4 regions of the Alicycliphilus soli genome follow, and region 3 is predicted to be linked to each of the others. Evidence: riboswitches for the same ligand, from Rfam matches in the RefSeq annotation. Region 3 holds a riboswitch; each other region holds the start of a gene.
The links. A riboswitch is a leader RNA that binds a small molecule or an ion and turns the genes downstream of it on or off. The one in region 3 is predicted to bind cobalamin.
Positions count from the first base shown of each region.

Region 1: another riboswitch for cobalamin. It lies ahead of ABUE11_RS17585 (ABC transporter substrate-binding protein); the one in region 3 lies ahead of bluB (5,6-dimethylbenzimidazole synthase).
Region 2: another riboswitch for cobalamin. It lies ahead of ABUE11_RS12600 (TonB-dependent receptor); the one in region 3 lies ahead of bluB (5,6-dimethylbenzimidazole synthase).
Region 4: another riboswitch for cobalamin. It lies ahead of cobW (cobalamin biosynthesis protein CobW); the one in region 3 lies ahead of bluB (5,6-dimethylbenzimidazole synthase).

Region 1 covers NZ_CP160388.1:3,735,881-3,741,222, reverse strand. The annotation lists gene ABUE11_RS17595 (VWA domain-containing protein) at 29-718, shown strand; gene ABUE11_RS17590 (GNAT family N-acetyltransferase) at 792-1,121, opposite strand; cobalamin riboswitch at 1,233-1,413, shown strand; gene ABUE11_RS17585 (ABC transporter substrate-binding protein) at 1,535-2,542, shown strand; gene ABUE11_RS17580 (iron ABC transporter permease) at 2,539-3,612, shown strand; gene ABUE11_RS17575 (ABC transporter ATP-binding protein) at 3,609-4,403, shown strand; gene ABUE11_RS17570 (pseudoazurin) at 4,411-4,851, shown strand; gene ABUE11_RS17565 (OprD family outer membrane porin) at 4,848-5,342, opposite strand, start outside.
Region 2 covers NZ_CP160388.1:2,642,012-2,647,353, forward strand. The annotation lists gene ABUE11_RS12590 (bifunctional adenosylcobinamide kinase/adenosylcobinamide-phosphate guanylyltransferase) at 1-323, opposite strand, end outside; gene ABUE11_RS12595 (cobyrinate a,c-diamide synthase) at 320-1,642, opposite strand; gene ABUE11_RS12600 (TonB-dependent receptor) at 1,651-3,531, opposite strand; cobalamin riboswitch at 3,614-3,864, opposite strand; gene ABUE11_RS12605 (DUF904 domain-containing protein) at 3,900-4,121, shown strand; gene ABUE11_RS12610 (cell division protein ZapA) at 4,118-4,480, shown strand; gene ABUE11_RS12615 (EAL domain-containing protein) at 4,747-5,342, opposite strand, start outside.
Region 3 covers NZ_CP160388.1:1,120,637-1,125,978, reverse strand. The annotation lists gene cobT (nicotinate-nucleotide--dimethylbenzimidazole phosphoribosyltransferase) at 1-406, opposite strand, end outside; gene bluB (5,6-dimethylbenzimidazole synthase) at 495-1,256, opposite strand; cobalamin riboswitch at 1,301-1,492, opposite strand; gene ABUE11_RS05325 (cobyric acid synthase) at 1,518-3,002, opposite strand; gene ABUE11_RS05320 (aminotransferase class I/II-fold pyridoxal phosphate-dependent enzyme) at 2,999-4,006, opposite strand; gene cbiB (adenosylcobinamide-phosphate synthase CbiB) at 3,999-4,973, opposite strand; gene ABUE11_RS05310 (GspH/FimT family pseudopilin) at 5,194-5,342, shown strand, end outside.
Region 4 covers NZ_CP160388.1:3,745,305-3,750,646, reverse strand. The annotation lists gene uvrA (excinuclease ABC subunit UvrA) at 1-2,544, shown strand, start outside; cobalamin riboswitch at 2,655-2,946, shown strand; gene cobW (cobalamin biosynthesis protein CobW) at 3,296-4,351, shown strand; gene cobN (cobaltochelatase subunit CobN) at 4,409-5,342, shown strand, end outside.

The DNA of each region.
Region 1 (5,342 bases), 1.2 Mb from region 3:
CCCCGGCCGGGGGCAGGCGGCGGCGCCCATGGGTGGCGCCGCACTCGCCAGCCATGCGCAGCCCGTGGGCCAGCGCCTGCCGGGCGCCGTGCTCGATTGGCCTGCCACGCTGCGCGCGGGGCGCCTGCGCCCGCTGGCACTCGAGCATCTGCGCTGGCGCCAGGGCCGGGGCCAGGCCCAGGCGCTGCATGTGTTTGTGCTCGACTGCTCGGCCTCCATGCTGGCCAGCGGCGCCTTTGCCCAGGCCAAGGGCCTGCTGCTGCAATGGCTGCGCTGGGCCTATCTGCAGCGCACGCCCGTGGCCCTGCTGTGCTTTGGCGCCGGCCAGGTGCAATGGCGCCTGCCGCCGCGGCGCGCGCCGCGCTGCAATGCCGCGCTGATCGAGCCCCTGCATGGCGGCGGCGGCACGCCGCTGGCGCAGGCCGTGCACGAGGCCTGGGCGCTGCTCGCCCGGCGCCCCGAGGAGCGCAGGATCCTGTGGCTGCTGAGCGACTTTCGCAGCACCGACGTGCTGGCCCTGGCCCGCCGGACGCCGCCGCAGGGCCTGTCCCATGTGCTGGTCGATGGTGAGCAGCCGGCCCATGCCGGGCAGCGCGCCTTCGGCGGCGCGCTGCGCCTGGCGCGCGCCTGGGACGCCTGCGCACATGTCACGCTGCGGCAGGCCGGTCCATATGCGTGGTCTGCCACAGCGGATCGTCATCCACGCACAGCAGCCTGAAACCCATGCGCTGCCAGAAGGTGATGGCCCCGGGCAGGAAAGGATGGGTGTGCAGGTACAGCGTGTGCACGCCCTACTGCGCCGCCCAGGCCTGGAGCTGGTGAAACAGAGCCTGGGCCAGACCCTGGCGGCGCAGCTCGGGCACGACGAACAGACGCACCACCTCGACCACGCCGCGCGCGTCGTAGTGCAAATGGGCAAAGCGATGGTCATAGGGGCGGCAGGCAATGCTGCCGACCACGCGGCCATCGGCGTCGCGGGCCGCCAGCATGCAGCCGGGTGCGCTGCCGTAGTTCTGCGCGAACCGCTCGAGGTCGGGCGGCATGGCTTCCTGGTCCATGCGGGTGCCGAACATGGCGGCGCGCGCCCGCAGCAAGAAGCCGAGCAGTTCGGCATCGAGCATGTCGACGCCCTCGATGGAGAAGCGGGAAAAATCCCCGCTAGCGCAATTGTGGAGTTGGTGCATCAGGGTTTTGACGGATATGGTCGTTCTCGGTTACATTGCCGGCGCTTTGGCTCCGCAAGGAAGGCGGGTGGCATTCGGCCATCGGCCCAGGGAATCCAGGAAATGGAACTGCCCCCGCAACTGTAGGCAATGAGCAGGCTTCGGCAAACCACTGGAAGGCGTTTCCGGGAAGGTGAGGCGCTGCGATGAATTGCCAGTCAGGAGACCTGCCCGAGCGCTTCTTCATTCATTGCCGGCGGGGTGCCCGGGAGGTGAACGGCTTCCCCTGCCTTGCGTGAATAGCACATCGGCGTGGGAGCCCGCCGCTCTCTTGTCAGCACAGCACCGGCGCTTTCCGGAAAGAGACTGTGATGATGCTCCGACACCTTGCCGCAACGGCCGCCCTGGCGCTGACCATGGCGGCCCAGGCCACCGAATACCCGCTGACCGTGCACAACTGCGGCCATGCGCAGACCTTCAGGCAGGCGCCGGCCTCGGCGGTCACGATCGGCCAGGCGGGCACCGAGATGCTGTACGCGCTGGGCCTGGGCGACAAGGTAGTGGGCACGGCGCTGTGGTTCAACGCCGTGCAACCCCGGTTCAAGGCCATCAATGACAAGGTGCCGCGCCTGGCGGACAACGACCCCAGCTTCGAGGCCGTGATCGGCAAGCGTCCGCAGCTGCTGGTGTCGCAGTTCGAGTGGATGGTGGGCAAGGAGGGCGTGGTCGGCACGCGCGAGCAGTTCCACGACCTGGGCATTGCCACCTATGCCATGCCCTCGGACTGCGAGGGCAAGAACAACCTGAGCGGCGCGGACGGCACACGCACCGCCGTCTACGACGTGCAGTCGTTGTACAAGAGCGTGCGCCAGCTCGCGCAGATCTTCGACGTGCAGGACCGCGGCGAGGCCCTGGTCAAGGACCTGGTGGAGCGCCAGGCCCAGGCGGTCGCCAAGGTCCGGGCCACGGGCCTCAAGGACGTGAGCGCGGCGCTGTGGTTCTCCAGCGCCGATCTGGCCATCGACCCCTACATGGCCGGCGCCAAGGGCGTGGCGGGCACCATGATGCGCACCCTGGGCCTGCGCAACGTCGTGACCTCGGCCGAGGAATGGCCCACCGTAGGCTGGGAGACGCTGGCCAAGGCCAACCCCTCGGTGCTGATCATCGCGCGCATGGACCGTCGCCGCTTCCCCGCGGACGACTATCAGAAGAAGCTGCAGTTCCTGCAGTCCGACCCGGTGACCCGCCACATGGACGCGGTCAAGCACAACCGCATCGTCATCGTCGATGCCGACGCGCTGCAGGGCTCGATCCGCATGGTCGATGGCATGGAGCAGATCGCCGACGCGGTGCTCAAGCTTCAGGGCGGCGCCCGGTGAGCTGCGGCCCCGCACCCGGCAGCAACAGGCCGCTGCGGCTCGCGTGGCGCATAGGTGTGCGCACGGCGCTCGCCGTGGCGCTGCTGCTGGTGGCCGTGGTGCTGGGCATTGCCATCGGCGAGACGCCGATACCGGTGCGCATGGTCTACGAGGTGCTGGCCAACAAGCTCGCGGGTGCGGGCCATGACATCGACCCGATCAACCAGGGCATTGTCTGGAACTACCGCCTGCCACGCGCGCTGGTGGCGGCCAGCTGTGGGGCGGGCCTGGCGCTGTCGGGCGTGGTGCTGCAGTCGCTGTTGCGCAATGCGCTGGCCGAGCCCTATCTGCTGGGCATCTCGGCCGGCGCATCGACGGGCGCGGTGCTGGTCAGCGTCGCCGGCCTGGGCGCGGGTGCGCTGTCCATGACCACGGGTGCCTTCGTGGGGGCGCTGTGCGCGTTCGCGCTCGTGGCCCTGCTCGCGCATGCCGCGGGCGGCGGCGGGCTGCGCAACAGCGGGCAGATCGTGCTGGCGGGGATTGCGGGGTCGCAGCTGTTCAATGCCCTGACCTCGCTGATCATCACCAAGTCGGGCAGCGCCGAGCAGGCGCGCGGCATCATGTTCTGGCTGCTGGGCAACCTCAGTGGCGTGCGCTGGCCCGACACGGCCCTGGCGGCGGGCGTGGCCTGCGCGGCGCTGATCGTCTGCCTGTGGCACACGCGTGCGCTCGATGCCTTCATCTTCGGCACCGAGTCGGCCCTGGCCATGGGCGTGCCCGTGCGGCGCGTGCAGCTCGTCATGCTGCTGACGGCCGCACTGGCCACGGCCGTGATGGTGTCCATCGTCGGCGCCATCGGTTTTGTCGGCCTGGTCATTCCCCATGCGGCGCGTTTTCTGGTGGGGGTGCGCCACCAGCGGCTGCTGCCCGTCAGTGCGCTCATCGGTGCGGTGTTCCTGATTGCGGCGGATGTGGTCTCGCGCACCCTCATTGCGGGCCAGGTGCTGCCCATAGGCGTGATTACCGCGCTGGTGGGCGCGCCGGTGTTTGCCGCCATCTTGCTGCGCGCGGGCCGGGGGAGGCCGTCATGAAGCCAGCGACCCCCGTGCTGCAGGCGCTGGGCCTGTGCTGGCAGGCGCAGAAGAGGCGCATTCTGCACGACGTGCATCTGCAGGTGTGCGCGGGCGAGACCCTGGGTCTCATCGGGCCCAATGGCTCGGGCAAGTCCACCCTGCTGCGCCTGCTCGCCGGCGTGATGGCGCCGCAGCAGGGTCAGGTGCTGCTCGACGGCCAGTGCATGCGCCGCCTGCCCCGGCGGGCGATAGCGCAGCGTCTGGCCTTCGTGTCGCAGATGGCAGAGACGCAGGAGGCCATCACCGTGCACGATGCCGTGGAGCTCGGGCGCACGCCCTGGCTGTCCACGCTCGCGCCGCTGTCCGACCATGACCGCCGGATCGTTCACGACGCGCTCGAGGCCGTGGGCATGCACGAGCGCCACGCCAGCGCCTGGCACGAACTCTCGGGCGGCGAGCGCCAGCGCGTGCACATCGCGCGCGCGCTGGCGCAGCAGCCCGGCGTGCTGCTGCTCGACGAGCCGAGCAACCACCTGGACATCCACCAGCAGCTGTCGCTGATGCAGCTCATCGCCGATCTGCCCATCACCAAGGTGATGGCCGTGCACGACCTCAATCAGGCGCTGGCCTGCGACCGCCTGGCCGTCATGCAGCAGGGGCGCCTGGTGTGCACCGGAGCGCCCGCCGAGGTGCTGACACCGGCGCTGGTGCGCGAGGTCTTTCGGGTGGAGATGCGCATGCTCGCCGATCCGCACGACGGCAGCCGCGTGTTGCGCTTCGCCTCTCTTTCTTCCTCATCCACCTCCTGAACCCATCATGAACCACCGCATACCGCTGATGGCCCTGTTGCTGGGCGCCGCCCTGGGCGTCTCGTCCGTGCAGGCCGAAACCATTGAGATCAAGATGCGCAACCGCGGCGAGGGCGGCGCCATGGTCTACGAGCCGGACTTCGTCAGGCTCGCGCCCGGCGACAGGCTGAAGTTTCTGGCCACGAACCGCACGCACAACGCCGCCTCCATGCCCGAGATCCTGCCGCCCGCGGCCAAACCATTCATGGGCAGGATCGACGAGGAAATCGAGGTGACGTTCGACGAGCCAGGCCTCTACGGCATCAAATGCCTGCCGCACTACGCCATGGGCATGGTCATGCTGGTGCAGGTGGGCGATGCCCCGCTGTCGGCACTGCAGCTGCCCGACAGCGTGCCTGCCAAGGCGCGTGAGCGCCTGCAGGACATCGTCACGCGCCAGACGCGCTAGAGGATGCGCACAGGCATTTCCGCCAGCAGCCTCAGCTGATTGACGTTGAGCTCGCCCTGGGCCGCGTTGGCGCGGTGCACGCTCCAGCGCAGCTGCAGCGCCAGTCCCTTGGCCTGGCCGGACTGCACGGTGTAGCGCACGATCAGGTCACGCTCCCAGTGTTTGCCGCCCGCGCTGCCGGTGCCCAGGTAGCCGTTGTAGACGCTGCCTGCGCGGCGGTAGTCGATGCCGCTGCCGCGCGTGTAGGCCAGGCCGGCGCTCAGGCCGGGGGTGACGAGCTGGCCCAGGTCCACGTCGTACTTGAGCTGCCACGAGGCTTCGTGTGGCGCGTTGAAGTCCGACAGCTGCATGGCGTTTTCGAGCCAGATCGAGCCGCGGTTGACATAGTCGAACGGCGTGTCGCCATCGACCTTCTGGTAGCCCAGGCCCAGCTTGTGGGGGCCGAAGGCATAGCTGCTCATCAGGCTCCAGGTGGTGTTGTCCACTGCGCC
Region 2 (5,342 bases), 1.5 Mb from region 3:
GCCGGCATGAGCCAGTTGGTAAGCCACAACGTCAGGCAGTCAACCACCACCAGCGCCTGCGGGCTGCTCACGCGCGCGAGCACGCCAGCCAGGTCGCGCGGCTCTTCCAGCGTCAGCATGCCGGGCACGCGCTCGGCACGCTCGCGCTGGTGGCGCGCGATGCGCTGGCGCATCTCATCGTCCCAGGCCTGGCCCGTGGCGATGAGCACGGCGCGGTGCGCGGGCGATTGCGCGAGCCACTCGCGCGCGAGCATCTCGGCGCGGCGCGACTTGCCGCTCTTCTGGCCGCCCAGGATGAGCTCGCTGCGGGCAATGGGGGTCATAGGAACAGACTCGCGGTGGCCGCCGGGCTGGACGCAAACCAGGCGTGGAAGTAGCTGGCCCGCAGGCTGCCCTGGCGGTAGACGGCCTCGCCCGCATCGGGCGTCACGGCCTGCCCGCGCCGCGCCGTGCGCGTGGCCACGGGCGCGGGACTGTCGAAGCGCGAATAGTGAAAGGTGTGGCCGCGCAACACGCCCTGGGGCAGGGTCAGTTGCTGCGGGCCCAGGCCCGCCAGGCGCTGCTGCTGCGTGACGCGCCCGGGCAGCAGGCCCCACAGGGGCAGCCGGCGGCCGTCCGGCAGGTCGATGGTCTCGGCCAGCGCCATCATGCCGCCGCACTCGGCCCAGATGGGCTTGCCCGCGGCCGCGTGGGCGTGCAGGTCCTGCTGCAGGCCGCGGTTGTCGGCCAGCCGCTCGGCGTGCAGCTCCGGGTAGCCCCCGGGCAGCCACAGTGCATCGCAGTCGGGCAGGCGCTCGCCCGCGAGCGGCGAGAAGAACGCCAGGCGCGCGCCGAGCGCCGTCAGCGTCCGTAGGTTGGCCGGGTAGATGAAGGCAAAGGCCGCATCGCGCGCCACGGCCACGGTGCGCCCGGCCAGCAGCGGCGGCACGGCGGCCTCGGGCTGCGGCGCGAAGTCCACGGCAAAGCGCTCGAGCGCCCTCGCGTCCATCTGGCCGAGCGGCGTGGCGGCGAGCGCGTCGGCCGCGGCGTCCAGGCGCGCAATGGCGTCGGGCAGCTCGTGCGCGGCCACCAGGCCCAGATGGCGCTCGGGCAGGAGCGGCCCGCCGCCCTCGCCCGCCAGGCGCGGCAGCGCGCCCAGCCAGTCCGCGCCGTCGCGCAGACCATCCTTCAGCAGCTGCGCGTGGTGCGCGCCGGCCACGCGGTTGGCCAACACCCCCGCCCAGGGCAGGCCGGGACGGAAGGTCTTGAGGCCATGCGCAATGGCGCCCAGCGTACCGCCCATGGCCCAGGCATCGACGACGGCGAGCACCGGCACACCAAAGCGCGCGGCCAGGTCGGCCACGCTGTCCGCGCCGTCGAATAGGCCCATCACGCCCTCGATGAGCAGCAGGTCGGCATCGCCCGCCGCGGCGTACAGGCGCGCGGCGCAGTCCTCGGCGCCCGTCATCCACAGGTCGAGCTGCTGCACGGGCGCGCCGCTGGCGAGCTGGTGCCAGTAGGGGTCCAGATAGTCCGGCCCGCACTTGAACACGCGCACGCGCCGGCCCTGCCGGGCGTGCAGGCGCGCAAGCGCCGCGGTAACGGTGGTCTTGCCCTGGCCGGAGGCGCAGGCGGCGGTGATCAAGGCGGGGCAGCGGTGCATGGCGGACCTTAACGCGGCGCCCACTTCAGACCGACATAAACCGTGCGCCCACCCGTGGCGTAGGTGCGTGCGGTCTGGTAGTCCCTGTCGGCGAGGTTGTCCACGCGTGCGAGCAGCGTCACGTCGCGGCCCAGACGCTTGGAGGTGTAGAGGTTGACCGTGGTGTAACCGCCGAGCACGTTGGTGTTGGCGGCGTTGTCGTAGCGGCGTGCCGAGGCGTAGAGCTCGGCGCCCAGCGTCCAGCCCGCAACCATGGTGTCGGCGCCCAGCGTGGCGTAGCGCTTGGCGCGGCGCGCGAGCTGCCTGCCGCTGTCCAGGTCACGCGGGTTCTGCCAGTCCATGGAGCCATGCAGCGACACGCCGGCGATGCGGTGCGTGGCCGACAGCGTCACGCCCTTGTATTCGGCGCGGCCCACGTTTTCGTAGCAGCCAAAGGCCGATGCGCAGCTGCCAGCGGCGCCGAAGTTGATGAGGTTGGTCACGCGGTTGCGGTAGGCCACCAGGCCCACGCTGCTCGCGCCCTGGCTCCAGCGCGTGCCGATCTCGATGTTGCGGCCCTTCTCGGGCTGCAGGCCGGGCGCACCGTACTCGCTGAAGCGCTGGTAGAGCGTGGGCGCGCGGAACGACGTGCCGCCCGCGGCCGTGATGCGCCACTGCGGCGTGATCGCGTAGCCATAGGACAGGCTGCCCGTGCCCTTGCCGCCGAACTCGCTGTCGTCGTCATAGCGCAGGTTGGCCTGCAGCGCGTGCGCACCCTGGTTCAGCCCATAGCCCAGAGCCAGGGCGTTCTGCGAGCGGTCACGTTGGAGGTCTCCCACGAAGGCCGTGGCAGGGTTGTGCAGCTCGTCCTCACGACGCTCCAGCGCCGCGGTGAACAGGTGGGCACCCAGGCGCCACTCGTTCTGCAGCAGGTAGTTGCGCAGCGTGGTCTCGGTCATGTAGAAGTTGGGCGTGGTGCTGTACTTGCTGTCCGACTGCGTGACCTGCACTCGCGTCTTGTACACATCGCTCCACTGGGCCAGCCAAGCCAGGCCACCAGTGCGCAGCTGGTGGTGGTTGCGGTCGTCGGCGGTCAGGCTGCCGTCGTACTGCGAGTTGAGATTGCTGGCCAGCAATGTGCCCTCGATGCGGTGGGTCTTGTTGATCTGCAGGCCCACCTTTGCATTGGCCGTGCTGCGGCGATAGCCGTCGTCGTCCGGGTTGTAGGCCGCGCCCACGCGCGTGCTGAAGCCATCGGCGCGCTCGTGCGACAGGCCGAGCGAATAGTCCACCATGCCGCTGCCGCCGCTCACGCCGGCCTGCACGGTGCGCGTGCCCTGGTTGCCCAGGCCCACGCCCACGTACGGTGCAGGGGCGCCCTCACCCTTCTTGGTAAACAACTGGATCACGCCGCCAATGGCGTCGGAGCCGTAGACGGCGGCCGCAGGGCCGCGCACGACCTCGATGCGGTCGATCTGCGACAGCGGAATCTGCTCCCAGACCACGCCGCCCGTGGACTGGGAGTCCAGGCGCACGCCATCGAGATACACGGCCGTGAAGCGCGACTCGGCTCCGCGCAGGTAGACGCTGCCGCTGCTGCCCTGGCCACCGTTGCGCGAGATCTGCACGCCGGGCAGGCGCGCGATCACGTCGATGACGCCGGTGGCGCCGCTGGCCTCGATGGTTTCGCGGTCGACGATGGAGACGTCGGACACCAGGTCAGACAGCGGCTGGGCCACGCGCGTGGCGGTTACCACGGTCTCGCGCAGTTGCTGCTCGGTGGCGGCCTGCGCCACCAGGGTCTGGGCCATGACCGGCCAGGCGGCGCCCAGCGCCAGGGTCAGCGCGGTCACGCGCACATGGGTGGCCAGTGCGGTGCTGCGCACTTTGGACGAACGGATCTTCTTCATGTGGGAAAAACGGGAATATCGCCACAGCCGACCTCCCCGTCGGCACCTGGGCATCACGGTCACACCGCCCTGGCAAAAGGGCTGGCGAAACCACCTTGTTGGCCGGTATCCGGGCTGGCGGGACAGCTTTCACGGCCTTCCCAGGCACTTGTTCAAGGCACCCAGTGGCATGAGAATGTGAAAGCGGAGCCGAGACAGGACGGCTCATCCGCTGACCGTTGCGGGGGCAGCGCAGGCTGGGGGTGTGCTTCGTGGCGAAGGCCCCTCCCTGCTTCCCGTTGAACTGCGGCCGCGTGAACCACGGCAGCGAGCACCAACGACATCGATTTTACGGGTAAACCCACTGTCACCCTACAATGCGCGGTTCTATGGCCACACCCCACCCCATCGATCTGATTGCGCAGCGCGTCGAGCGCCTGCTGCTGCGCCACGCCGAACTGGAGCGCACCAACGCCCTGCTGGCCGAGCAGGTGGCCACGCTGACCCAGGAGCGCGACTCGCTCAAATCCCGTCTCGGTGCGGCGCGCTCGAGAATCGATGCGCTGCTCGAACGCCTGCCCGAAAACAATCCGACCAAGGACGCGCCATGAAGCAGCTCGAGGTTCAGATCCTGCAGCAAAGCTACCTGCTGGCCTGCCCCGAGGGCCAGGAATCACGCCTGCTCGAGGCGGTGGAACGCGTGGACACGGCCATGACCCGCATTCGCGACGCCGGCAAGGTGCGCGCGCGTGAACGCATCGCCGTGCTGGCGGCCCTCAACCTGGCGTTCGAGATCGCAGACCGCGAAGCCGCCGACCTGGCCGCTGCCAGTCAAAGGCCTGCAATGCCCGAGGCGGCCGACGCTGCCGATGCCCCCGACTCGGCATTGCCGGCTGAACAGGACGCGCGCGTGCAACAGCTGCTTCTGCGCCTCGACGAGGCTCTCGGCGAAGACACCAGCCCGCTGTAACCAGGCCATGCCGGCAGGCGGCAGAGGCTGTTCGCAGCAATTACAATGGAGCCGTCTGCGATGCTGCCGGGCTTTATATTTCCTTGAACCAATGCTCAACGAGCTCGGGCTTGGTACATTGCCTGGTGAGCGTGATCATCTCGCGTCAGATGAACCCAACGCCTGGTTGCCCTCGCCCACCTGAACCCCCGGTTCAGGATGCCGGTCCGGTAGCTTTCGCAGACACCTCTGATTTTTGAGCCCGCGTCGGCGCCTCGCCTTCGCCGTCAATGCTTGGTTGCACGCGACCGGCAAACGGGCCTCACGACCGGGCGCTTGGGCTTCGCAGGCAGCTTGGAGAATTCCGCCGCGCGGCTGCGCAGTTCAGCGGCCGGCAAGGCCGGCGCGCACAGGTAGCCCTGGTAGTGCTCACACCCCATGTCCTGCAGCAACTGGCGCTGCGCCTGTGTTTCCACTCCCTCGGCAACCACCTCGATTCCGAGGGCGCGGCCCATGCTGACAACGGCCTGGACAATGGCACAGTCGCCTTCGTCGGCCGGCAGGCCGCATACGAAGGTTCTGTCGATCTTGAGCCTGTGAATGGCCAGCTTCTTCAGATAGGCCAGGCTGGAATAGCCCGTACCAAAATCGTCGATGGCAAGGCGGAGTCCCATGCCGGTCAATGCCGCAAGCACCTGCTCCATCTCCTTTGCATCGTGCAGCAGTACGCTTTCGGTGAGTTCCAATTCCAGCTGCTGCGCCGGCAAGCCATATCGACTGAGCAATGTCGCAACGCGCTCCACAAAACCGACCTGCCGGAACTCCAGCGCGGAGACATTCACGGACATCAGCAGCGAGGTGCCGCGGTCATGCCAGTAGGCCG
Region 3 (5,342 bases):
GCGCCCCCGGTGCGGCCGCGCGCGCGGGAATCTCGCGCGCCACGCCGCAGTCGGCCACGGTGAGCTGCAGGCCATGCTGGCGTGCCAGCACGCTCACGGCAGCGCCGCCGGCGAGGAAGTTCTCCACCATCTGCCAGGTCACGTCGCTTGGGTAGGCGGACACGCCCCGCGCCGCCAGGCCATGGTCGGCCGCGCAGACCAGCACCTGCGGCGCGCGCAGCACGGGGGTGTCGGTGCCCAGGATCTGGCCCAGGCGCAATGCGAGCGCCTCCAGGCGCCCGAGTGCGCCCAGCGGCTTGGTCTTGTGGTCCAGCCGGTGCTGCAGGGCGACCGTGAGCTGCGGGTCTGCGAGGTCGGCAATCGGAGGCAGCGTGAAGGACGTAGAGGTAGTCGATGGGGTGGTCATGGATGTTGCAACTATGGACAAAGAAAGCGCGGCCCGCGCACGGGCCTGCGCATCGATGAAAGCAGGTGGAATGGGTGGGCTCGGCGTCTCACACCGCGCCGGCGCGCCGGCTGCGCTGCGCCGCGGCCTGGTCGCGCCGCAGGTGCTCGACGAGCGGCTGCCGGTCGTCGCGCCGGCCCCACTGCTCGAAGTACACCAGCTCTTCCATGGGCAGGCGCGGCAGCCAGCCGGCGGTCTCGAGCTCGGGCCGGTCGTGAAAATGGCTCACATAGCCCACGCACAGGTAGGCGATGGGGGTGATGTTCCTGGGGATGGCCAGCGCCTGCTGCAGGTCGGCCTGGTGAAAGATGCTGACCCAGCCCACGCCCAGCCCCTCGGCGCGCGCGGCCAGCCACAGGTTCTGCACGGCGCAGACGCTGCTGTACAGGTCCATGGTCTTCATGTGGGTGCGCCCCAGCACCACGGGCCCGGTGCGCTCGCGGTCGCAGGTGATGCAGATGCCGACGGGCGCCTCCAGAATGCCCTCGAGCTTGAGGCGCTGGTACATGGCGCGTTTTTCGTCCTGGAACATGTCGGCGGCCTCGGCATGGGCCCTGGCGAAGGCGTCGTGCACGCGGCGCTTGGCGTCCTGCGCGCGCACCACGAGGAAGTTCCAGGGCTGCATGAAGCCCACCGAGGGCGCATGGTGCGCGGCGGTGAGGATGCGGCTCAGCACCTCGTCGGGCACGGGCGTGGGCAGAAACTGCCCGCGCACGTCACGGCGCGAAAAAATGGCGTGGTAGACGGCGTCGCGGGCCTCGGGTGTAAAGGCGTGCGCGCCTGGCGTGGCTTGCGCCTCGTCGGTATTCATGGCAGTCCCCTGTGCGTGAATAGATCGCACGCTGCCCGGCCTTGCAGCGCGTTGAACGTTCAGGCCGGTCTTCTGGCTCGGACTCCACTGGCCCCCGCGCCTTCCCGGCCTTGGCGGCCAGTGGCATCGAGCGGGGGTCATCCTCCTTACAGCGTTGGGCACGCGGCGGACTTGCACCGCCTTCCCGATTCTCCCCCGGCCTTGCGACCACGGGCACCTGAGGGCGCGGATGATAGCAACCGCGGCAGGCGCCCCACGCAATCAATGCGCGGCCAGGGCGTCCAGCACCCCGGGCGCAAAGTGCCGCGCGATGCAGCCGGCCAGGCCATCGAGCGCGGCGTCCAGCGTGGGCGCGCCGGCGCCAAACAGCGCGCGCAGCACGGCCGCATCCTCGAACATGCCGTGCAGGTACAGGCCGAGCACGTTGCCGCCCTGGTTCTGCCAGGCCAGGCCGGGGATCAGCTCGCGCGCCACGTCGCCCTTGGCGGCCATGGCCGGGTGCTGTGCGGTCTGGCCGTGGTGGATCTCGTAGCCCTGCACGGCCACGCCCGCCAGCGCCTGCCAGGCGCCCTGCGCGGCGCCAAAGCGCGCCTGCGTCAGGCGCACGGTCTTGGTGGCCTCGAAGCTCGTGACCAGCGGCAGCAGGCCCAGGCCCGGACCGTTGCCGTCCACGCCCTGGGTGTCGATCAGCGCCTCGCCCAGCATCTGCAGGCCGCCGCAGACGCCCAGCACGCGGCCGCCGCGCGCGGCATGCTGGGCGATGGCGGCATCGAGCCCCTGGGCACGCAGCCAGGCCAGGTCCGCGGCCGTGGCCTTGCTGCCGGGCAGGATGATCCAGTCGGCGCCCTCCAGCTCGGCCGGGCTGCGCGCCCAGGCCAGGTGCACGCCGGGCAGGTTCTTGAGCGGCTGGAACTCGTCGAGATTGCTGATGCGCGGATAGGCCACCACGGCGATGCGCGTGTGGATGGCGCCCTGCCCGGTGCTGCGGGCGTCAAAAACACCATCTTCTTCCGGCAGGCCATGGTTCCATTGCATGGGGATGGTGGCGACCACGGGCACGCCCGTCTTTTCCTTCAGCATCTCGGGCGCGGGGGCCAGCAGCGCCGCATCGCCACGGAACTTGTTGAGCACAAAGCCCGCGATCAGCGCGCGATCCTCCTCCGGCAGCAGCGCCCAGGTGCCGTACAGATGGGCAAAGGCGCCGCCGCGGTCGATGTCGGCCGCGAGCAGACAGCGCGCCTGGACGTGGCGCGCCACGCGCATGTTCACCACGTCGCTCTGCATCAGGTTGATCTCGGCCGGCGAGCCCGCGCCCTCGATGACGACCACGTCGTTCTCGGCGCGCAGCGCGTCGAGCGCCGCCGCAATCTGCGGCCACACCTGCTGGCTGCGGCCGCGCCAGGGCATGGCGGACAGCGACTCGCTGACCTGCCCGAGCAGCACCACCTGGCTGCGGGTGTCGGCCTCGGGCTTGAGCAAGAGCGGGTTCATGCGCACATCGGGGGTGGCGCGCGCGGCCAGGGCCTGGAAGTACTGGGCACTGCCGATCTCGCCCTGCCCGCCCGCGGGTGTGGCCACCACGCGCGCGTTGTTGCTCATGTTCTGCGCCTTGAAGGGCGCGACCTTCAGACCCTGGTTGGCGTAGTGGCGGCACAGTGCCGTGGCCAGCCAGCTCTTGCCCGCGCCGCTGCTCGTGCCCAGCACCATGACGCAGCGCGCCGGGCCGGGGAATGTCTTGTTCGTCATGAGGTGGATTGTCGCCAATCGAGCGCCAGCGCCCGCTGCGCCGCAGGCGCCAGCACGCCCAGGCGCACATGGCCGGCCAGGCCGAACGAGGCGCAGTCGCGCAGCTTGATGCCGCGCGCGCGCAGCGCGTGGAGCGCCGCGCCCAGGTCGTCCACCGGCGGGCGCGCGGTGAAGAAGTTGGCCAGGCTGCCCGGCAGCACGGCCCAGCCCAGATCGGCGCACAGGCGCAGCTGGGCCGCCTTCCAGTCGCGCAGCGTGGCGAGCGACTGCGCCAGCCAGGCCTGCGTGTCGCCCTGCGTCCAGGCCGTGAGCAGGGCCACGCCGTCCGCGCCCAGCGGCCAGGACGGCGCCAGCGCCCGCACGGCCGCCACCGCGCCGCTGGCCACCGCGGCGGCCGGGGCAATGGCATAGGCCGCGCGCACTCCGGTGAGGCCCAGGGCCTTGTTGGGCGACCAGAGCTCCCAGGCATCGTCGGGCGGCACCGTCGTCAGGCCATCAAGGCGCAGCGGCGCATAGGCGCAGTCCAGTACGCGCAGGCTGCCGGCCGGGCCGGCGCGCCGCGCCCACAGGGCCAGGGCCGGGTCGGGTGTGCCCAGGGGGCTTGCGGGCTCGCAGGCCCAATGCAGCGCGGGCAACCCTGTGGCCGGGGGCGTATTGCCCAGCATCAGCCCCCAGGCGTCGGCGGCACGCGCGTAGTCGCCATAGCCATGGGCGGGCACGACGGCATGGCGCAGGCCGGCGCGCGCCGCGTACACCGTGATGCGGTGGATGAACTCGCTGGCGCTGGCCGCCATCACGATGCGCGCGGCATCCACACGATGCCGGGCGGCCAGCCGCGCGCGCAGTTCGGTATAGGCCGGGTCGGGGTAGCGGCTGCGGTCGGCGCGCGCCAGGGCGTCCAGCGCCTGCGGGCAGGGGCCGCAGGCATTGGCGTTGGTGGAAAAGTCGTGGCGCGGCACGCCCAGGGCGTCCGGGCCGCCGTGCAGCGGGGCTTGGTCAGGCATGGGTGCGCACTATAGCTATCAATACAAGAGCTGTCAGCGCGCATGAGACAAGCGCTGCAACCGATTTTGACGCCAATTTCACGGCACGCCGCGTATCCACGGCCTGCGCCGCCCGTCCCGCGGCGTTGAGCGCATACACCCCGGGCTTGGCCAGGCGCACGCCCAGCGCCAGCGCCATGGCGCCCATGGGCCAGCCGCCGTTGGGCGATGGCGTGACCCGCGCCTGCGCCCTCAAAGCGCCCAGGCGCACGCCGCCGCCGGCCACCAGCCACAACAAGAGCGCCGTGAGCCGCGCGGGCAGCCACGACAGCACATCGTCGGCCCGCGCCGCCCATTTGCCCGCCCATTGCCAATAGCGCCCGCCGCGCATGCCAGGGTAGCCCCACATGGCGTCTGCGGTATTGGCAAAGCGGTACAGCGCCGCGCCCGGCAGACCCAGCAGCACAAACCAGAACAGCGGCGCGATCACCGAGTCGGAAAGGTTCTCGGCCAGGGATTCGATGGCGCTCTCACGCACGGCCGTGGCATCGAGCGGCTGCACATCGCGGCTCACCAGCCAGGCCAGGCGCGCGCGGCCGGCGGCCAGCGACTCGCCCAGCGCCGCCTCCACCGCCAGCACCTCACCCGCCAGCATGCGCCAGGCCAGCAGGGGCTTGAGCAGCAGGCCCAGCGCCAGCGCCGCGCCCCAGGCCGGCAGATGGGCCAGCGCCGCCCATTGCAGCATCGCAGCCGCAATAAAAACAATAGCTGACAGCGCGCACCAGGCAAGCGCTGCAAGCCAAAAAGACCATAAATCGCGCCCTGTGGGCTGTGCGGGCGCCAGGCGCTGCCCGCAGGCCCCCAGGGCCCAGCCCATCCACACCACGGGGTGCAGCCGCGCGGGCGGCTCACCCCACCAGCGGTCAATGGCCAGGGCCAGCAGCAGGGCGGCGGCGGGTATGGCGGCTTCAAACATCCAGATCGACATGGGGCGAGCCTACCGCGCCGGCGCGGCTGCGACGCCCGCAAGCAACACCTCGCACCGCTCGTCGGGATCGGCACACCGCTCGTCCACCTCGGAGGTTTCAAAGTGCAACGACACAAATAGCATCACAAACATGCAATCGTTGCGTTCAAGTTACTCTTCGAAAACACACCGGCAGCCCGCGCCAGGTTCGCGCATGCGGGGCTTCACGGCGATTGAGCTGATGGTGACCATCGCCATCCTCGCGGTTCTCGCTGCGCTGGCTGCCCCCAGCTTTACGCCACTCATCGAGCGCTGGCGGGTGCGTCAGGCGGTCGAGGCCCTGGAATCGACAATCCATCTCGCCCGCTCCGAGGCCATCAAGCGCGGCGG
Region 4 (5,342 bases), 1.2 Mb from region 3:
CGCCTGATGCTGCTGGCCCCCGTGGCGCGCGCGAAGAAGGGCGAGTTCGTCGAGCTGTTCGAGCACATGCAGGCCCAGGGCTATGTGCGCTTTCGCGTCGATGGCCGCATCGTCGAGGCCGAGGACCTGCCCGAGCTCAAAAAGACCGAGAAGCACGACATCGATGTGGTGGTGGACCGCCTCAAGGTGCGCGCCGACGCCCAGCAGCGCCTGGCCGAGAGCGTCGAGGCCGTGCTGCGCATCGGCGGGGTCGAGGGCGCGGGCCGCGTGCTGGCGCTGGAGATGGACAGCGGGCGCGAGCATCTCTTTTCCGCCAAGTTCGCCTGTCCGGTGTGCAGCTACTCGCTGCCCGAGCTCGAGCCTCGGCTGTTCTCCTTCAACTCGCCCACGGGCGCCTGCCCGACCTGCGACGGCCTGGGCCAGCAGGAGCTGTTCGACGCGGCGCGCGTCGTGGGCTTCCCCAGCTTGAGCCTGGCCAGCGGCGCCATCAAGGGCTGGGACCGGCGCAACGGCTACTACTTCGCCATGCTCGAGAGCCTGGCGCGGCATTACGGCTTCGACGTCGAGACGCCCTTCGAGCAGCTGCCCGAGCGCGTGCGCCAGGCCGTGCTCTACGGCTCGGGCGAGGAGGAGATCGCCTTTGAGTACCTGCTCGACAGCGGGCCGAAGAAGGGCCAGCCCATCGTCAAGCACCACCCCTTCGAGGGCATATTGCCCAACATGGAGCGGCGCTGGCGCGAGACCGACTCCGCCGTGGTGCGCGAGGACCTCTCGCGCTACCGCCAGAGCCAGCCCTGCGCCGACTGCGCGGGCGCGCGCCTCAGGCCCGAGGCGCGCCATGTGCTGGTGGGCGAGGGCGACGCGGCCCGGCCCATCCAGGGCGTGAGCGCCATGACGCTGCAGGATGCCCAGGCCTGGTTCGGCGCACTGCGGCTCACGGGCGCCAAGGCCGAGATCGCCGACAAGATCGTGCGCGAGATCGCGGCGCGCTTAGGCTTTTTGAACGACGTGGGCCTGTCCTACCTGAGCCTGGCGCGCAGCGCCGAGACCCTGAGCGGCGGTGAGGCCCAGCGCATCCGCCTGGCGAGCCAGATCGGCAGCGGCCTCACGGGCGTGATGTACGTGCTCGACGAGCCCAGCATAGGCCTGCACCAGCGGGACAACGACCGCCTGATCGCCACGCTGACCAGGCTGCGCGACCTGGGCAACAGCGTCATCGTGGTCGAGCACGACGAGGACATGATCCGCGCCGCCGACCATTGCGTGGACATGGGCCCGGGCGCGGGCGTGCACGGCGGGCGCGTCATGGCCCAGGGCAGCTGCGCCGAGCTCTGCGCCAACCCGCAGTCGCTCACCGGCCAGTTTCTGAGTGGCGCGCGCAGCCTGGCCGTGCCCGCGCGGCGCACGCCCTGGCAGCCGGTGCTCGAGCAGGCCGCGCCGCCCGAGGACGGCAAGGCGCGCAAGTCGCGCTTTCCGCAGACCGCGGCCAGCCTGCGCAAGCAGGAGCGCCTGGCCGAGCACCGCGCCACGCAGGGGCGGCTGCAGGCGCTGCGCGTGCTCGGCGCCACGGGCAACAACCTGCAGGGCGTGAGCGTGGAATTTCCCGTGGGCCTGCTGACCTGCGTGACCGGCGTCTCCGGCTCGGGCAAGAGCACCCTGGTCAACGACACGCTGCACCGCGCCGCCGCGCGCCTGATCCACCGCGCCCACGAGGAACCCGCGCCGCACGAGGGCATCGAGGGCCTGGAGTATTTCGACAAGGTCATCAACGTGGACCAGTCGCCCATAGGCCGCACGCCGCGCAGCAACCCGGCCACCTACACCGGGCTGTTCACGCCGATCCGCGAGCTCATGGCCGAGACCAATACCGCCAAGGAGCGCGGCTACGGCCCCGGGCGCTTCTCGTTCAACGTCTCGCAGGCCGCGGGCGGCGGGCGCTGCGAGGCCTGCCAGGGCGACGGCGTGGTCAAGGTGGAGATGCACTTTCTGCCCGACGTCTACGTGCCCTGCGACGTCTGCCACGGCCAGCGCTACAACCGCGAGACGCTGCAGGTGCAGTGGAAGGGCAAGAACATCGCCGACATCCTGGAGCTCACCGTGGAGGACGCGCATGCCTTCTTCAAGGACGTTCCCGCGATCGCGCGCAAGCTGCAGACGCTGCTGGACGTGGGCCTGTCCTACATCCGCCTGGGCCAGAGCGCGACCACGCTCTCGGGCGGGGAGGCCCAGCGCGTGAAACTGGCGCAGGAACTCAGCCGCCGCGACACCGGCCGCACGCTCTACATCCTGGACGAGCCCACGACCGGCCTGCACTTTGCCGACATCGAGCTCTTGCTCAAGGTGCTGCTGCAGCTGCGCGACGCGGGCAACACCATCGTCGTCATCGAGCACAACCTCGACGTGATCAAGACCGCTGACTGGCTCATCGACATGGGCCCCGAGGGCGGCGCCGGCGGTGGCCAGGTCGTCGCCGTGGGCACGCCCGAGGAGGTGGCGGCGAACGAGGCCAGCCATACCGGGCGCTATCTGCGGCGGTATCTGTGACCTGCCCACGGCCTGCCGCCTCGGGCGGGGGCGGGAGCGAGAAGGGACATGGCCGTTCCGGGATAATCGCCGCACGGCACCTCACTGCGCGGTCGCGCCATTGCGCAATGACGGTGCCGAGATTCAAAGGTGCCTGCACAGGACCAGAGCGTCATCGACGCGCGGGTTGGCAGGTGAAACGGGAAGCAGGTGCGCGCCGCGATTCATGGGCGCAAGGCCTGCGCTGCCCCCGCAACGGTAGGTGAAGTCACGGGTTCTCTTGCTGATCGGTTCCATGGACCGGCCAGCGGCCACTGCGCCACAGACGGCGTGGGAAGGCGACGAACCGAGGCCGCGCATGGCACATGGCCCAGCGCAGGCGCTTCACAAGCCCGGAGACCGGCCTTGGGATCGCTTCGGACGCCGCGGGAGGGCGCAGTCCGGGTTGACGATCGGCTGATTGCCCAGGTGCTCAAACGCATGGCGAACGGCCCATCCATCCCAGGGAATGCGACGGAACGCGGCGGGTTTGTTGACCGTTTGTTGAGCATTGGGCCAGGGGCCTCGCGGGTGTGCGGGCCATGGTCCCGAGAAACCGCATGCATTTCCCCGTCCCCGAGCCGCCACCGCGCGTACGCGCCTGCGGCCTCCTTCTTGCCGTCTCCTTGCGCATATCGAACCCGGGCCGAATCCGCCGTGCGGCGCATTGGCGCGCGCCAGGGCGCGCGCAGTCATGCCGGCCCTGATGTTTTCCCCTTCGAGAGATTGATCCATGCACACCACCAAGATCCCCGCCACCATCGTTACCGGCTTTCTCGGCAGCGGCAAGACCACGCTGATGCGCCACATCCTCGAGCAGGCCCGGGGCCTGCGTGTGGCCGTCATCGTCAACGAGTTCGGCGAGCTCGGCATCGACGGCGACATCCTCAGGACCTGCGCCATCGGCTGCAGGGAGGAGGGCGGCGCCGACGCCCCCGAAGGCCGCATCTACGAGCTGGCCAACGGCTGCATGTGCTGCACCGTGCAGGAGGAGTTCTTCCCCGTGATGAAGGCCTTGGCCGAGCGCCGCCAGGACATCGACGTGCTGCTGATAGAGACCAGCGGCCTGGCCCTGCCCAAGCCCCTGGTGCAGGCCTTCCAGTGGCCCGAGATCGCCAGCGTGTTCACCGTGGACTCGGTCGTCACCGTGGTCGACACGCCCGCGGCCGCGGCCGGCCAGTTTGCCCACGACCCCCACGCCGTCGATGCGCAGCGCCGGGCCGACCCCAACCTCGACCACGAGGCCAGCCTGCACGAGCTGTTCGAGGACCAGCTCTCGGCCGCCGACCTGGTGGTGCTGTCCAAGGCCGATCTGGTCACGCCGCAGCAGCTGGCGCAGGTGCGCGCCCTGGTGGCCGAGGAGGTGCCCGCCGAGGTCAAGATGGTCGAGGCCGTGCAGGGCCAGGTGCCGCTCTCGGTGCTGCTGGGCCAGCAGCGCGCGGCCGAGGCCTCGATCAACGAGCGGCACAGCCACCACGACCACGAGGAGGACCACGAGCACGACGCGTTCGACTCGCTGTTCATCGACCTGGGCGCCGTGGACCGCGATCGGCTCATGCAGGCCCTGCACGCCATCGTGCAGGCGCATGCGGTGCTGCGCGTCAAGGGCTTTGCCGCGCTGCAGGGCAAGCGGATGCGCCTGCTGGTGCAGGGTGTGGGCCGGCGCTTCGACGCCTACTTCGACCGCGCCTGGCAGGACGGCGAGGCGCAGGCCACAAGGCTGGTGTTCATCGGCAAGGGCCTGGATGCCGCCGTGCTGCGCCAGGCGCTGCTGTCGGCAGAAGTTTAGGCAAAATCGGCCTCCAGCCCTTTGTGGGAAAGCGCGAACAGCTATTGTTTTTGAGTCATGCACCTGCTCAGTACCCGCCCCGGCGGCTTTGTCGAAGACGACAGCGTCGTCACCCGTCTGGACCAGACGCCCGCCGAGATGGTGGTGCTCAGCTCGGCCGACACCACCCTGTCGCTGCTCGCCGATGCCTACCGGCTGTGGCAGCAGGCCGAGGCGCCCGAGCCCGTGCCCACGCTGCGGCTGGCGAATCTGCTGCACCTGCGCCAGAGCGCATCGCTGGACCTGTACATCGACGAGGTGCTGCAGCACGCCAGGCTGGTCATCGTCGATCACCTGGGGGCCGAGTCGGCCTGGCCCTATGGCATCGACCAGCTGCGCAAACTGGCGCTGGCCCGCGGCCAGCAGCTGGCCATGTTCTCGGGCGACAGCCAGGAAGACCTGGACCTGCTGGCCAAGGGCACGCTCGCGCCCGAGCGCAGCCGCATGCTGTGGCAATACCTGCGCGCCGGCGGCCTGGCCAATGCGCGTGAGTTCCTGCGCATGGGCGCGGCCTGGGGGCTGGGCCGCGCGGTGCAGGGTGCGCCCGTGCGCGTGCTGCCGCCCGTGGCCGTGCATGTGCCCCTGGCCTGGGCCGGCGACATGCCGGGCCATCTGCCCGGAATCGACGACCTGCGCGCGCAGTGGCTGCCGGGGGCGCCCGTGGTCATGCTGGTGTTCTATCGCTCGCACCTGCTCGCGGCCAACACCGACGCCTTCGACGCCATGGCCGAGGCCCTGCGCGCGCGGGGCCTGAACCCGCTGCCGCTGGCGCTCGAATCGCTCAAGGATGGGCTGTGCCTGCAGACACTGCGCGCGCTGTGCGCGGCCCACGACGTGCAGCTCATCCTCAACACCACCGCGTTTGCCGCGCTGGGCGAGCATGCGCGCGCGGGCAGCGATGGCGACATCGACAGCCTGGCGGGCGACATCCCCGTGCTGCAGGTCATCGCCA